Regions from separate parts of the Agrobacterium radiobacter genome, predicted to be linked through region 1. Evidence: predicted binding sites of a transcription regulator. Region 1 holds the regulator's gene; each other region holds the start of a gene.
The links. The regulator PhoB, encoded in region 1, activates phosphate uptake and scavenging genes when phosphate is short. The targets are predictions, from matches to a motif close to TGTCATNNANCTGTCAT.
Positions count from the first base shown of each region.

Region 2: MRBLRC7O_RS06580 (UDP-2,3-diacylglucosamine diphosphatase) is a predicted target of PhoB. The motif match lies at 1,603-1,619, and genes of this name have one in related genera.
Region 3: MRBLRC7O_RS06615 (LTA synthase family protein) is a predicted target of PhoB. The motif match lies at 1,868-1,884, and genes of this name have one in related genera.
Region 4: MRBLRC7O_RS04835 (esterase-like activity of phytase family protein) is a predicted target of PhoB. The motif match lies at 1,111-1,127, and genes of this name have one in related genera.

Region 1 covers NZ_JBEGHX010000001.1:114,064-117,689, forward strand. Annotated here, with positions in the region: gene pstB (phosphate ABC transporter ATP-binding protein PstB) at 1-748, shown strand, start outside; gene phoU (phosphate signaling complex protein PhoU) at 845-1,570, shown strand; gene phoB (phosphate regulon transcriptional regulator PhoB) at 1,601-2,284, shown strand; gene MRBLRC7O_RS00555 (GcrA family cell cycle regulator) at 2,600-3,133, opposite strand; gene MRBLRC7O_RS00560 (aspartate aminotransferase family protein) at 3,565-3,626, shown strand, end outside.
Region 2 covers NZ_JBEGHX010000001.1:1,298,024-1,301,649, reverse strand. Annotated here, with positions in the region: gene MRBLRC7O_RS06585 (NADP-dependent malic enzyme) at 1-1,445, opposite strand, end outside; gene MRBLRC7O_RS06580 (UDP-2,3-diacylglucosamine diphosphatase) at 1,674-2,513, shown strand; gene dgcA (N-acetyl-D-Glu racemase DgcA) at 3,082-3,626, opposite strand, start outside.
Region 3 covers NZ_JBEGHX010000001.1:1,306,535-1,310,160, forward strand. Annotated here, with positions in the region: gene MRBLRC7O_RS06610 (NAD+ synthase) at 41-1,720, opposite strand; gene MRBLRC7O_RS06615 (LTA synthase family protein) at 1,943-3,626, shown strand, end outside.
Region 4 covers NZ_JBEGHX010000001.1:948,340-951,965, forward strand. Annotated here, with positions in the region: gene lon (endopeptidase La) at 1-262, shown strand, start outside; gene hupB (DNA-binding protein HupB) at 552-827, shown strand; gene MRBLRC7O_RS04835 (esterase-like activity of phytase family protein) at 1,178-3,376, shown strand; gene MRBLRC7O_RS04840 (hypothetical protein) at 3,585-3,626, opposite strand, start outside.

The DNA.
Region 1 (3,626 bases):
GATGATCGGCAAGGACGTTTCGGTTTATTACGGCGAAAAGCGCGCGCTTTACGACGTGAACCTCAACGTTCGGGAAAATACGGTGACCGCGCTTATCGGCCCGTCCGGCTGCGGTAAATCCACCTTCCTGCGCACCCTGAACCGTATGAACGACACGATCGACGGTTGCCGGGTCACCGGCAAGATCACGCTCGATACCGACGATATCTACGATCAGGCGATCGACGTTGTGGAATTGCGCGCCCGCGTCGGCATGGTGTTCCAGAAGCCGAACCCCTTCCCGAAGTCGATCTACGAGAACATCGCCTATGGCCCGCGTATCCACGGCCTTGCCCGCAACAAGGCGGATATGGACCAGATCGTCGAGCACAGCCTGCAGAAGGCGGGTCTCTGGAACGAAGTGAAGGATCGCCTGTTGGAGTCCGGCACCGGCCTTTCCGGCGGTCAGCAGCAGCGCCTGTGCATCGCGCGCGCGGTTGCCGTCAGCCCGGAAGTGATCCTGATGGACGAGCCCTGCTCGGCGCTGGACCCGATCGCGACCGCCAAGGTCGAGGAATTGATTCACGAGCTGCGTACCAATTACACGATCGTCATCGTTACGCACTCCATGCAGCAGGCGGCGCGTGTTTCCCAGCGCACGGCCATGTTCCACCTTGGTCATCTTGTCGAAGAAAACGAAACCGACAAGATGTTCACCAATCCGGACGACCAGCGCACGCAGGACTACATCATGGGCCGCTTCGGCTGATCCCGGCCGGCGCTTTATCGAAACCGAACAAGACTGGTGCCTCTGCCGTGCCCGCTTCCGGGTACGCGCATGCAGGCCAAGCCGGAGGACTAGACCATGACACAGACAACGACCCATTCGCATATCCTGTCGGCCTATGACGACGAACTGAAATTCCTGACGCGCCGCATCGCCGAAATGGGCGGTCTCGCGGAACAGATGTGTGCCGATGCCGTGCGTGCGCTCGTCAATTCCGACGCCGCGCTCGCTCAGAAGGTCATTTCCGATGACGCGATCCTCGATCATTCCGAGCGCGAGATCGGCGACAAGGCCATCGTCACCATCGCCAGACGCCAGCCGATGGCGGCCGACCTTCGCGAGATCATCGGCACGCTGCGTATCGCCGGCGACCTTGAACGCGTTGGCGACCTTGGCAAGAACACTGCCAAGCGTGTGATCGCGGTTGCCGGAACCGGTGTGCCGCGCAAGCTCGCCCGCGGCATAGAGCACCTGTCGGAGCTTGCGCTGGTGCAGCTCAAGGAAGTCCTCGACGTCTATTCCACGCGTTCCGCCGAGAAGGCCAATGCCATCCGCGAGCGCGACGAGGAAATCGACGCCATGTATACGTCGCTCTTCCGTGAGCTTCTGACCTACATGATGGAAGATCCGCGCAACATCACCACCTGCACGCATCTTCTGTTCTGCGCCAAGAACATCGAGCGTATCGGCGACCACGCCACCAATATCGCCGAGACGATCTATTACATGACCACCGGCAGCCAGCCGGAAGGTGAGCGTCCGAAGGACGACAGTTCCAACACGCTCGGTTCGGTGACCGAGTAACAGACGAGCAGCGGCTTGCGGAGTTAGCATATGGTGCCCAAGATTGCAGTTGTGGAAGACGAGGAAGCGCTGAGCGTCCTCCTTCGTTACAATCTCGAGGCTGAGGGATATGACGTCGACACGATACCCCGTGGAGACGAAGCAGAAATCAGGCTGCAGGAACGTATTCCGGACCTTCTTATCCTGGATTGGATGCTTCCCGGCGTTTCCGGTATCGAACTGTGCCGTCGGCTCAGAATGCGGCCGGAAACAGAACGCCTGCCCATCATCATGCTGACGGCGCGCGGCGAAGAAAGCGAACGGGTTCGCGGCCTTGCCACCGGCGCCGACGACTATGTCGTCAAGCCGTTTTCGACACCGGAACTCATGGCCCGGGTCAAGGCCATGCTGCGCCGGGCCCGTCCCGAGGTTCTCTCCTCGGTGCTGAAGTGCGGTGATATCGAGCTGGATCGCGAGACCCATCGCGTTCACCGCAAGAGCCGCGAAGTGCGCCTCGGCCCGACGGAGTTCCGCCTGCTGGAATTCCTGATGACCTCTCCAGGCCGGGTTTTCTCCCGCTCGCAATTGCTGGATGGCGTGTGGGGTCACGATATCTATGTGGATGAGCGCACCGTCGACGTGCATGTCGGGCGCCTGCGCAAAGCGCTCAATTTTTCGCATATGCAGGATGTCATCCGTACCGTGCGCGGCGCCGGATATTCGATGGAAGCCTGAGCAAGACTCGACCGACGAGTTACACTCGGGGCAACATCCCGCCAAAAACCGAAAGGCCCGAAACCGGAATGGTGTCGGGCCTTTCGGTTTTTGGACGTCCCCAACCACGACGGCTTCATCCTTCTTGATGGGATGACGGACAATTGGCTGAAATCCCGCCCGCTCAATCGGGATTGTGGGTCGGGTTCGACAGCGATGGAGGATAGGGTTCGGCGCTTCGCCCGTGAGTTGACCCCCGGAACCGCCTGAATTTTGTCATAAAAAAACGGGCCCGAAGGCCCGTAGTTTTTGAGTGTCGAATGCGTGCCGCAACACTCAAGCCTTGCGGCGCTCGCTTACCGGCTGATAGGCGAGTTTCGCATGGAACTTGCAATAGGGCGAAGATTCCAGCGCTTCACAACCGCAGAAATGGAAATCATCCTTCAGCGGATCGCCGACCGGCCACTTGCAGGTGCGCTCCGTCAGTTCCGTCAGCGTCAGGCGACGGGAAATCGGCGAGACCACGTTTTTGGAAGGAACGTAATCGAGAACCTGTGCGGTCTCGATGTCGATCTCCTCATTCAGCGCGGTTGCCGCGTTCGAACGGGTGAGAATCCGCGCCGGCGCTGCATTGACGCGGCCTGCAAAGGTTGTCGCGCGTGGGGCAGGTGCAGCGGTGCGCTTGGGCGCAGAGCGCGCCGAAGTGACCGGACCGCCAGCCTTGACGCGTCCCGGCAGATTGAGGCGATGGACCTTGCCGATCACGGCATTACGGCTGACGCCGCCGAGCTGCGCTGCAATCTGGCTGGCGCTAAGGCCCTCGGACCATAATTTCTTGAGTTTCTCGACTCGTTCGTCTGTCCAGTTCATGCCGCTTCTCCGCTCGTCGCGTATAATGTCGGCAGAATCCTTCTCCGTCTCGCGGGCGTGCCGCGAGCGTGGTTTCTGCCGGATTTTTGGTGACTAGTTCCGCCGCAATGCAGTCTAGTAATTAGCGATTAACCTAGTGCCACGCAGACTCCGTGGCAAGAGTCGCGGGATTCATCTCGAATCGATTTTCCGGTTTTCCCCAACTTGCTGGCGAGTTGAGTCTGAAAGGCAACACCTTGGGCCTCGCAGGCCGCCACCTACTAGGGCTTGAGAAGCCCGGGAAATACGGACTTTTGTTGACATCGGCAGGCGAAGTGACAATAGTGCCCCTGCCGCCGCGAGGCGGCATTTTTGATTTTCAGGCGAGGGATAACCCCCAGAGCCTATTGACAACCGTCTGACAGCGCATCTGCGCAAGGAGTGATACAGCCATGGCCGAAGCCGCCGCGCCATTGTTCGATACGTTTGCAAGAGCCCCCCTGCGCTTCGAGCG
Region 2 (3,626 bases), 1.2 Mb from region 1:
ATGCCGGTACCTTCTTCCAAGAGCACCTGGGCGGCGCGCAGCACGCGCTCGTCTTCGCCTTCGGCAAAGATGATGCGCTTCTTTTCGGCGGCTTTCGCGGCATTGAAGACCGGCTTCATGATGAAGCCGGAGCGCCAGACGAAACGGTTCAGCTGGTCGAAATAGGCTTCGAAATCGGTGATCGGCCGGGCGGCGACGCCGCTTGCGGCCGCTGCACGGGCGACAGCCGGCGCGATGCGCAGGATGAGGCGCGGATCGAAAGGCGAGGGAATGAGGTAGTTCGGGCCGAAGACCGGTGTTTCACCGCTATAGGCTTTTGCCGCGACTTCCGAGACTTCCTCGCGGGCAAGCTCGGCGATGGCCTGCACGGCGGCCATCTTCATTTCCTCGTTGATGGTGGTTGCACCGCAATCCAGCGCGCCACGGAAGATATAGGGGAAGCACAATACGTTGTTGACCTGGTTCGGGAAATCCGAACGGCCGGTGCAGATCATCGCATCCGGACGCGCTGCGCGCGCCGCTTCCGGCATGATTTCCGGATTGGGGTTGGCAAGCGCCAGGATCAGCGGGTTTTCCGCCATGCGCTCCAGCAGTTCCGGCTTCAGAACACCGGCGGCCGAAAGGCCGAGGAAGACGTCGGCGCCGTCGATGGTTTCGGCCAGCACACGCTTGTCGGTCTTCTGGGCGTAAACTTCCTTCCACTCGTCCATCAGCTCGTTGCGGCCATCGTAAACGAGGCCTTCGATGTCGTGGACCCAGATGTTTTCCTTCTTCGCGCCCATGGCGACCAGCAGGTTGAGGCAGGCAAGCGCCGCAGCACCCGCGCCTGACGCGACGATCTTGACGCTCGAGAGCGACTTTCCGGCCAGTTCCAGAGCGTTGGTGACAGCGGCGGCGACGATGATCGCGGTGCCATGCTGGTCATCATGGAAAACCGGGATATTCATCTTTTCGCGCAGCTGGCGTTCCACCTCGAAACATTCCGGCGCCTTGATGTCTTCAAGGTTGATGCCCCCGAAGGTGGGCTCCAGCGCTGCGATGGTGGAAACCATGTCGTTGATGCCGGGCGCATCGATTTCGATGTCGAAGACGTCGATACCGGCGAATTTCTTGAAGAGAACGGCCTTGCCTTCCATCACGGGCTTGGAGGCGAGCGGGCCGATATTGCCAAGTCCGAGAACCGCCGTGCCGTTGGAAATGACCGCGACGAGGTTGGCGCGGGCGGTATATTCCGCCGCCATTTCCGGATTTTCATGGATGGCGAGGCAGGGGGCGGCGACGCCGGGTGAATAGGCAAGCGCCAGATCGCGCTGGTTGCCGAGCGGCTTGGTGGCCTGGATTTCCAGCTTGCCGGGGCGTGGGTAGCGGTGGAAAAAGAGCGCCTGTTCCTCGATGTCGGCCTTTGCCGTGTTGGCGGGCGTGTTGTTCTTATCGTGAGAGGTCATTCTTCCACCGTCATGTCTGGTTCAATTCCGGCCCCCTGAATACAACAAACTTTCCCATGGTACAGCCGTTATTTACCGCCCCCTTATGCAAATGCGGCCATGGCTTATTCGCGTTTTCGTGATGGTCTTCGTCATATTCCCTATAAAAACCGGCGTTTGTCATGTTGCTGCAACACGAGTCTGGTTCTGAGAGGTAAGAAAGCCGCAGGGACGCAACCGAACAGGGGGATGAAATCCGTGGCCGGTCAAATCGAAACCAGACAGTTCAGAACGCTTTTCATTTCGGATGTTCATCTCGGCTCCAAGGCGGCCAAGACGGACTATCTGCTCGACTTCCTGAAATATCACGAGGCCGAGACGATCATCCTCGTCGGCGACATCGTCGACGGCTGGCGCCTGCGCCGCAGCTGGTACTGGCCGCAGGGCTGCAACGACGTGGTGCAGAAGCTTCTGCGCAAGGCCCGCAAGGGAACCCGCATCGTCTATATTCCCGGCAATCACGATGAATTCCTGCGGGAATTTCCGGGCATGCATTTCGGCGGCATCGAAGTGGCCGAGCGCATGATCCACGAGGCGGCCGACGGCAAGAAATATCTCATCATCCATGGCGACGAGTTCGACGTGGTGGTGCGCAACGCCCGCCTGCTCGCTTATCTCGGCGACTGGGCCTATGACGCTGCAATCGCGCTCAACATCGTCATCGCCGCCGTACGCCGCCGCATCGGCCTGCCTTACTGGTCGTTCTCGGCCTGGGCCAAGCTGCAGGTCAAGCACGCCGTCAACTTCATCGGCGAATTCCAGCGCGTGGTGGCAGACGAGGCACGCCGCAACAATGTCGACGGCGTCATCTGTGGACACATTCACCATGCTGTCATGGAAGACATGGACGGCATTCGTTACATCAACACCGGCGACTGGGTGGAAAGCTGCACGGCAATCGCCGAAAATGCCGATGGCAGCTTCGAGCTGATCACCTGGATGCAGACGAGCGAGGTTGCCGTCGAACAGGCATCGGATGAGATGGAGCCGGTGGATATTCCGGGGCTGATCGGGAAACACGCGGCCTGATTGAGGTATGCCAGCTTTCGCGACGACGCGTTTCGTTGGGGATGCGCTGGGGCAGGTTGGCTAATGTGTATGAAGGCGATGGTGTGACCTCGCTGGTGGTGCCGACATACTCTGATATAGCTTGCTTATGTCATCCTCGGGCTTGACCCGAGGATCCACAAACCGGAGCGATGGATCCTCGGGTCAAGCCCGAGGATGACAGTGGAGAGGTTTAGATTGCCGTTTGCTTTTGGTGAAGGCCGGCGCGGACGGAATTACGGCACGCAGTCGCGTCATTCTTAGTCCACGCGAGAGCGGCGCCCTCCAATTTCCAGCAGGCCGGATAAATCAGCGACCCTTTAGAGATATGCCCCAGCTCCTTCATGCGAGGCGAGCGCGTGCCGCTTGTGTCTTTCTCCCCGAGGAGGGGAGAAGGTCGCGGCAGCGGGATGAGGGGGCGACGTTAGCGATAACCCGAAAGCTTGCCCGCTCATCCGACCCTTCGGGGCCATCTTCTCCCCGGCGGGGAGAACAAACAAGCGGTGAGGTCGTGCCTTTATCTTGTTTCTCTGCCTTCAATATCTAGGGCTTACCCCCACAATTCCGGCCGCGCCGGATAAACCAGCGAACCCTCATAAACCAGCCCCGGCTCGCGATCCTCGGCCAGCAGCAGCGGCCCGTCGAGATCGGAAAAGGCTGCTCCCTGGGCGGCGAGTATGGCGGGGGCCATGCCGAGCGAGGTGCCGAGCATGCAGCCGACCATGATGGTGAAACCGAGCCGTTCCGCTTCCGCCTTCATGACAAGCGCTTCCGTCAACCCACCGGTCTTGTCGAGCTTGATGTTGATCGCGTCGTAGCGGTCGCGCAGGTCGGCGAGGTCCTTGGTGGAATGCACGCTTTCATCGGCGCAGATCAGCACCGGATGGTCGATACGGGAGAGAATGGCGTCCTTGCCGGCGGGCAGCGGCTGCTCGATCAGCGATATCTTCAGTTCCGCCGCAAGTCTCAGATAATATTCGATATTATAATCGTTCCAGCCCTCATTGGCGTCGATGATGATGCGCGCCTCCGGTGCTGCGGCGCGCACGGCGCGCAGGCGTGCCTCGTCATCGGCGGTTCCGGTCTTGATCTTCA
Region 3 (3,626 bases), 1.2 Mb from region 1:
AGTAACTCACCCGCCAGAAATCAATGGCGCGCGCCCTCAATCACCGATCCCGGAACCGGTTGGTGATCGGATAACGCCGGTCACGACCGAAGTTCTTCTTGGTGATCTTAACACCCGGCGCCGATTGCCGGCGCTTGTATTCGGCGAGGTAAAGCAGATGCTCCACCCGGTGCACGGTGGCCACATCATGGCCGCGCGCGAGAATCTCCTCGACCGACATTTCCTTCTCGACAAGGCATTCCAGAATATCGTCGAGCACCGGATAGGGCGGCAGCGAATCCTGGTCGGTCTGGTTGGGACGCAATTCGGCCGAAGGAGCCTTGGAAATGATATTGGCGGGGATCACCTCGCCGGAAGGGCCGAGAGCACCCGGCGGAACATGGGCGTTGCGCCAGCTGGAAATGGCATAGACCTGCATCTTGTAGAGGTCCTTGATGGGGTTGAAACCGCCATTCATGTCGCCGTAAAGCGTGGCGTAACCCACCGACATCTCAGACTTGTTGCCCGTCGTCACCACCATCGAGCCGAACTTGTTCGAGACGGCCATCAGGATGGTGCCGCGCGTGCGGCTCTGCAGGTTTTCCTCGGTAATGCCCTCTTCCGTACCCTCGAAGAGATCGGACAGCGCCGAGAGGAACCCTTCCACCGGTTCCACGATCGGCACGATATCGTAACGGCAGCCCAGCGCCCTGGCGCAATCGGCCGCGTCCTTCAGCGATTCTTCCGAGGTATAATGGTAAGGCAGCATGATGCAGCGCACCCGCTCCTCGCCCAGCGCATCGACGGCAAGGGCGGCACAGATCGCCGAATCGATGCCGCCCGAAAGGCCGAGAACCACGCTCTTGAAGCCGTTCTTGTTGACGTAATCACGGAAGCCCAGCATGCAGGCGCGGTAATCCGCTTCCTCACCTTCGGGAATCTTCGAGAAAGGCCCGCTTTCGCAGCGCCAGCCATCTGCCGTGCGTTTCCAGTCGGTGACGGCAAGTGTGGCCTCGAACTGGCTCATCTGGAAGGCAAGCGTCTTGTCGGCATTGAAACCGAAGCTTGCACCATCGAATACCAGCTCGTCCTGCCCGCCCAGCTGGTTGGCGAAAACGAGCGGCAGGCCGCTTTCGATCACCTGCCTGAGCGCCACCTGATGGCGCACATCCAGCTTGCCGCGATAATAGGGCGAACCGTTCGGCACCAGCAGGATTTCCGCCCCGCTTTCGGAGAGCGTCTCGCAGACACCCATATCGTTCCAGATTTCCTCGCAGATCGGAATGCCGATCCTGACCCCACGGAAATTATAGGGACCGGAAATCGAACCCTCGGAGAAAACACGTTTTTCGTCGAATTCACCGTAATTCGGCAGGTCTATCTTGTCGCGCAGCGCGATGATCTTGCCGCCATCCAGAAGCGCCACGGAATTGTGTCGTCCCGTCTCGCCCTGTCGCGGAAAACCGATAACGACGCCCGGTCCGCCATCGGCGGTCTCCGCCGCCAGTTCTTCCACCGCTTTCAGGCATGCTTTCAGGAAAGCCGGCTTCAGCACCAGATCCTCAGGCGGATAGCCTGAAATGAAGAGTTCGGTCAGAAGCAGAAGGTCTGCGCCCTGCGTTGCCGCATCGGCCCTAGCCTCGCGCGCCTTGGCGAGATTGCCCGCCACGTCGCCAACAGTGGGATTGAACTGCCCGACGGCAATCCGGAGATGGTTCTGGATATCGTGTCTGTCGCTCATGGCTTTTCAATACCGCGCCCGTGCCCGCTCCGCAACGCGGCAATTGCATGGCGGCGCCCGTTACGCATCGGGCGCGCGCGTTCACGCTAAGGTTATCGCCGCACCGGCCAGGCTTCGCAAAGTTCATGTCGCGTTCATCGCGCTTATGTGACAGTTACATGACACTTTTGCGACACCCGATTCACCTCCCCGGATCGGCCGTGCCGCCTGAAATACCGGAGTATGGGTTTGAGACATTCGGCGCCAAAAACAACGGCTTCCGAAAAGGCTGGTTTTGTCTTTTCGCCTGCAGGGATTAGGAGCCGTTCGAAGCTTTCGGGCACGGCCTATACGCTTGCCAATCTGACGGTCGCATCCGTTGTGCTCGTTGTGGTGCTGGAGTGGATCGCCCGCGGTTCGCTCACGGATGTCGGTGCTTTCCTCACCTCATCCGCACGCCCCGGCATGACCACCATTGCCGCCGTGCTCGCCCTTCTCGTGGCGCTGGATGCCATCCTTGGCCGGCGCTACCTGTCGCTGATCGCCATTGCGCCGCTCTGCGCGATGACCGGGCTGATCTCCGCGCAGAAACAGACCTATCTTTCCGATCCGCTTTACCCCTCCGACCTGCTGTTCGGCCGGCAGATCCTCGAGCTTCTGCCGACCATGCTGAAGGCACAGCCATTGACGGCCGTACTGTTGGGGTTTGGCATCTGCGCCACCATTGCGGCACTTGTGGCGCTATGGCTGCTGGCACGCCGCCATTCGCCCGTCCTGCGCTGGCGTGAACGCGCGGCTGGTCTCGCGCTGGCGCTGCCGCTTCTTGCCGGTCTGGCCTCGCTGATGGACTATTCGCACTATTCCTGGGCACGTGACCGTCTCAACATCATACCCATGATGTGGGATCAGCAGGAAAACTACCGTCACAACGGTTTCCTGATGGCCTTCGCCTTCAATATTCCGATGGCCAATGTCTCGGCGCCGCAGGGTTACGGTGAAAACAGCATCGCCGACCTGACGTCCGAACCCGCCGCCTTCGCCGCCAACAAGGGCGACTACCCTGACGTCATCATGCTGATGAGCGAATCGCTCTGGGACCCGGCGCGGCTCGAAAACGTGAAGCTCTCGGCCGATCCGATGCCGACCATCCGCGCCAAACAGTCGGGCAACGTCTTTTCGCCCGAGTTCGGCGGCATGACGGCGAATGTGGAATTCGAGGCGCTGACCGGCTTTTCCAACGCCTTCCTGCCCTATGGCAGCATACCCTATCAGCAATATATCCGCCGCCCGGTACCCTCGCTCGCCAGTTTCTTCCGCGGTGAAGGCTATTCCGCCATCGCCATGCACCCGTTCCAGGAATGGTTCTGGAACCGCAAGCAGGTCTACAGGAATTTCGGCTTCGAGGAATTCCGCTCGGAAGAGACGCTGCCCGCCATGGAAAAACGCGGCAACTTCGCCTCCGACGATGCGCTGATGGACGAGATCATGGCGACGGCGGACCGGACGCAGAACCCGCTTTTCCTCTTCGCCGTCACCCTGCAGGGACACGGTCCTTACGAAGCGACCCGTTACGCCGAAAACACCATCAGCGTGGAGGGCGCCCTCTCCGCCTCGGCCTCGCAGGCGCTCGCCACCTATTCGCAAGGGGTGGCGGAAGCCGATGAAGCGCTGCTGAAACTGATGCGCTGGGCAAAAAAACGCGACCGCGAAACCATCGTCGTCCTCTTCGGCGACCATCTGCCGCCGCTCGGCCAGACCTTCGTGGAAAGCGGTTACATGCCGGGCATGGTGGCAAGCCGCCGTGCGCCGCTGGAGGTGATGAAGAAGGAACACGAGACACCGCTCGTCGTCTGGTCCTCCAAGAAGGGCGTGCGCAAGAATATCGGCACCATCAGCCCGGCGCTTCTGCCCTATCATGTGTTGAAGA
Region 4 (3,626 bases), 830 kb from region 1:
CCTGAAGGAAAAGCTGCTTGCGGCCCTTCGCGGCGGCATCAAGAAGGTGCTGATCCCGGAAGAAAACGCCAAGGATCTGGCGGAGATTCCAGATAATGTGAAGAACGAGATGGAGATCATCCCGGTATCGCGCATGGGCGAGGTTATCAGGCACGCCCTTCTGCGCCAGCCGGAGCCCATCGAGTGGGACGGCAGCATCGAGACGCCTGTTATCGCTACGGTCGAAGGCGTCGACGACGGCAGCCAGACCATCGCACATTGATACATGCTTCGTCGCGAGGGGCGGGAATCGCCTTTCGCGACGGGTGCTGCATAGATTCAATATGTTAGGTGTCGGAAGGCGCATTCTGCGCTCAACTCCGGGCAAGTGATGCGAATTTGGCACGAATATGTGGAAGGCCGGCAGAAATGTCGGCCTTTTTTGTGAAAAAAATCGCAGACCCCTTGTTTTTCAGGCGATTCCAGCGCTTTTGGGTTGCTGCGCGCGGATGCAAACGTATTCTGCGCCGGCTTAATTTGAGTCGTTTCAAACCATTGAAAGGGGTGGAAACATGAACAAGAACGAGCTCGTCTCTGCTGTTGCCGAAAAGGCTGGTCTCACGAAGGCAGATGCTGCTTCCGCTGTTGATGCCGTATTCGAAACCGTACAGAGCGAACTGAAGAACGGTGGCGACATTCGCCTCGCTGGCTTCGGCAGCTTCTCCGTTAGCCGCCGTGAAGCCTCCAAGGGCCGTAACCCTTCTACGGGTGCTGAAGTCGATATCCCGGCTCGCAACGTACCGAAGTTTTCCGCAGGCAAGGGCCTGAAGGACGCCGTCAACTCGTAAGGTTTCCGGAAAGCCGCAACGCCCGGCGGCGGGCGGGCGGCTTTTCAGGTTCACGAGGAAACATGTTTTGACGCGCTGACGCCATCATGCCGGCTCAAAACCGGGCGGTTTTTCGAAATGCTTTTCGGATAGCCCGGTTCTCAATCCGGCAGGATGTAAACGAAAGTAGGGAGCGCGCCTGTGCAGCCTCCATCCGGTCACACGGTGCTCCGATACGCGGAATGTGCGCAGAAACAAGAAAGCCCGGTCTCCATGGCCGGGCTTTTTGATTCCCGACAGGAAATGTCATGCCACTGTCATGTCTTTGACGCAGAAGCCATGGGGTATTTCTGGACCCAAGGGGGATTAAAATGGCGTTCCGATTTTCTCAAATGGCCTTGACTGCTGCTCTGCTCACGTCCGTGGCCTTGCCGGCCGCTGCCGAGCCGGTTTTCAACCGCATCGCGTCTTTCCCGGTGGCGAAAAACCTTCCCGCGGACAAGGACGCCAAGTCCGTCACCTCGGCTGAAATCATCACCGCCAGTGAAGACGGCAAGACGCTGATCTATTCGGACAGCCCGCTTGGCGGCATCGGTTTCATCGACATCACCGACGCGAAGGCCCCCAAGGCCGGCGGCGCATTGCTGCTGGAAGGCGAGCCGACCTCTGTTGCCGTTGCTGGCCTCAAGGTTCTGGCCGGCGTCAATACGTCGGAAAACCGCGCCAACCCGTCCGGCAAGCTGGTGACGGTCGATATTGCCACGAAGAAGATCGAGGCAAGCTGTGATCTCGGCGGCCAGCCCGATTCCGTCGCCGTTTCCCCTGATAAAACCTTTGCCGCCATCGCGATCGAAAACGAGCGTGATGAAGATGTGAACGAAGGCGCACTGCCGCAGATGCCCGCCGGCTATCTGGTAACGGTCGGCCTGAAGGACGGCGTGGCCGACTGCGCGACGCTGAAGAAGATTGACGTTACCGGTCTCGCCGAAATTTCCCCTGAGGATCCGGAGCCGGAATTCGTCTCGATCAACGCCAATGGCGAGATCGCTCTGACGCTGCAGGAAAACAACCATATCGTCATCATCGATGGCAAGACCGGCGCGGTGAAGACGCATTTCTCCGCCGGCAAGGTTGATCTGGAAGGCGTCGACACGAAGACCGACGGTCAGCTGAAATTCACCGACAAGCAGGAAGGCCGCAAGCGCGAGCCGGACGCTGTAAAGTGGCTGGACAATGACCGTATCGTCATCGCCAATGAAGGCGACTGGCAGGGCGGTTCGCGCGGCTTCACCATTTTCGACAAGACCGGCAAGCTTGTTTATGAAGCCGGTGCTTCGCTCGAGCGCGCGGTTGCCGCCATCGGCCACTATCCAGAAAAGCGCTCCAAGGCCAAGGGCATTGAGCCCGAGGGTCTGGAAGCGGCAACCTTTGATGGCCAGAAGTATTTCTTCGTGCTTGCCGAGCGCGCTTCGGTGGTCGCCGTCTACAAGGATACCGGTGCGGAGCCGCAGCTGACGCAGCTCCTGCCTTCGGGCGTCTCGCCGGAAGGCGCCGTCGCCATTCCGTCGCGCAATCTCCTTGCCACGGCCAATGAGGTCGATCTGATCGAAGACGGCGGTGTCCGCTCGCATGTCATGCTTTATGAGCGCACTGAAGGCCAGCCTGCCTATCCGCAGCTCGTTTCCGCCACCGTCGACGGGGCGCCGATCGGCTGGGGCGCTCTTTCCGGCCTGGTCGGCGATGCCGAGAAGCCCGGCATTCTCTATGCCGTTTCCGACTCGGTCTACGGCAACCAGCCGTCAATCTTCACCATCGACGCCACGAAGAAGCCTGCCACCATCACCAGCGCGCTGCGCGTCAAGCGTGACGGCATTGCTGCTCAGAAGCTCGACATCGAAGGCATCACGCTTGATGGCAAGGGCGGTTTCTGGCTGGCCTCTGAAGGCGACAGCGCCAAGCTTGTTCCGCACGCACTCTATAACGTCAACGCCAAGGGCGAAATCAAGGCCGAGATCGCTCTGCCGAAGGAACTCCTTTCCGGCGATACCCGCTTCGGTTTCGAAGGCGTGACCATGATCGGCAAGGGCGACGACGCCACGCTGTGGATGGCTGTGCAACGCGAGTGGGGCACGGATGAGAAGGGCTTCGTCAAGCTCGTCTCCTACAATCCGAAGTCCAAGGAGTGGGGCGCCGTGCGTTATCCGCTCGACAAGACCGAGGCAGGCTGGATTGGCCTTTCCGAAATCACCGCGCAGGGCGACTATGTCTATATCGTCGAGCGCGACAACCAGATCGGCGACAAGGCCAAGATCAAGAAGCTCTACCGCGTTGCGATCGCGGACCTGAAGCCGGGCAAGATCGGCGGCGAACTGCCGCTGGTGGCCAAGCAGGAAGCCCATGACTTCCTGCCCGACCTCAAGGCCCAGACCAACGGCTACGTCGTTGACAAGCTGGAAGGCTTCACCTTCGACAAGGCTGGAACGGCCTATGCCGTGACCGACAATGACGGCGTGGACGATTCTTCCGGCGAGACGCTGTTCTTCACCGTCAACATGAAGGCGATCAACTGATCGAGCCGAAAGGCGCTGTAAATGAGAAAAGCCGGGCTATGCCCGGCTTTTTCGTGCGGCGAGGGCCCCCCCGGGCCGGGTTCCCCGATTTTGCGCGATTCCTGGCGATGGCTAGCTATTGAAATCAGCATTGCCGCTTGGATATCGGATTGTGGAGGATTTCGTCCGGAGACCGTCCGGGAAAATACTGCGGGTCGACCGTAACGGATCACCGCCCCATGGAATTTTTGCTTTTGGGAGTATCTTGTTT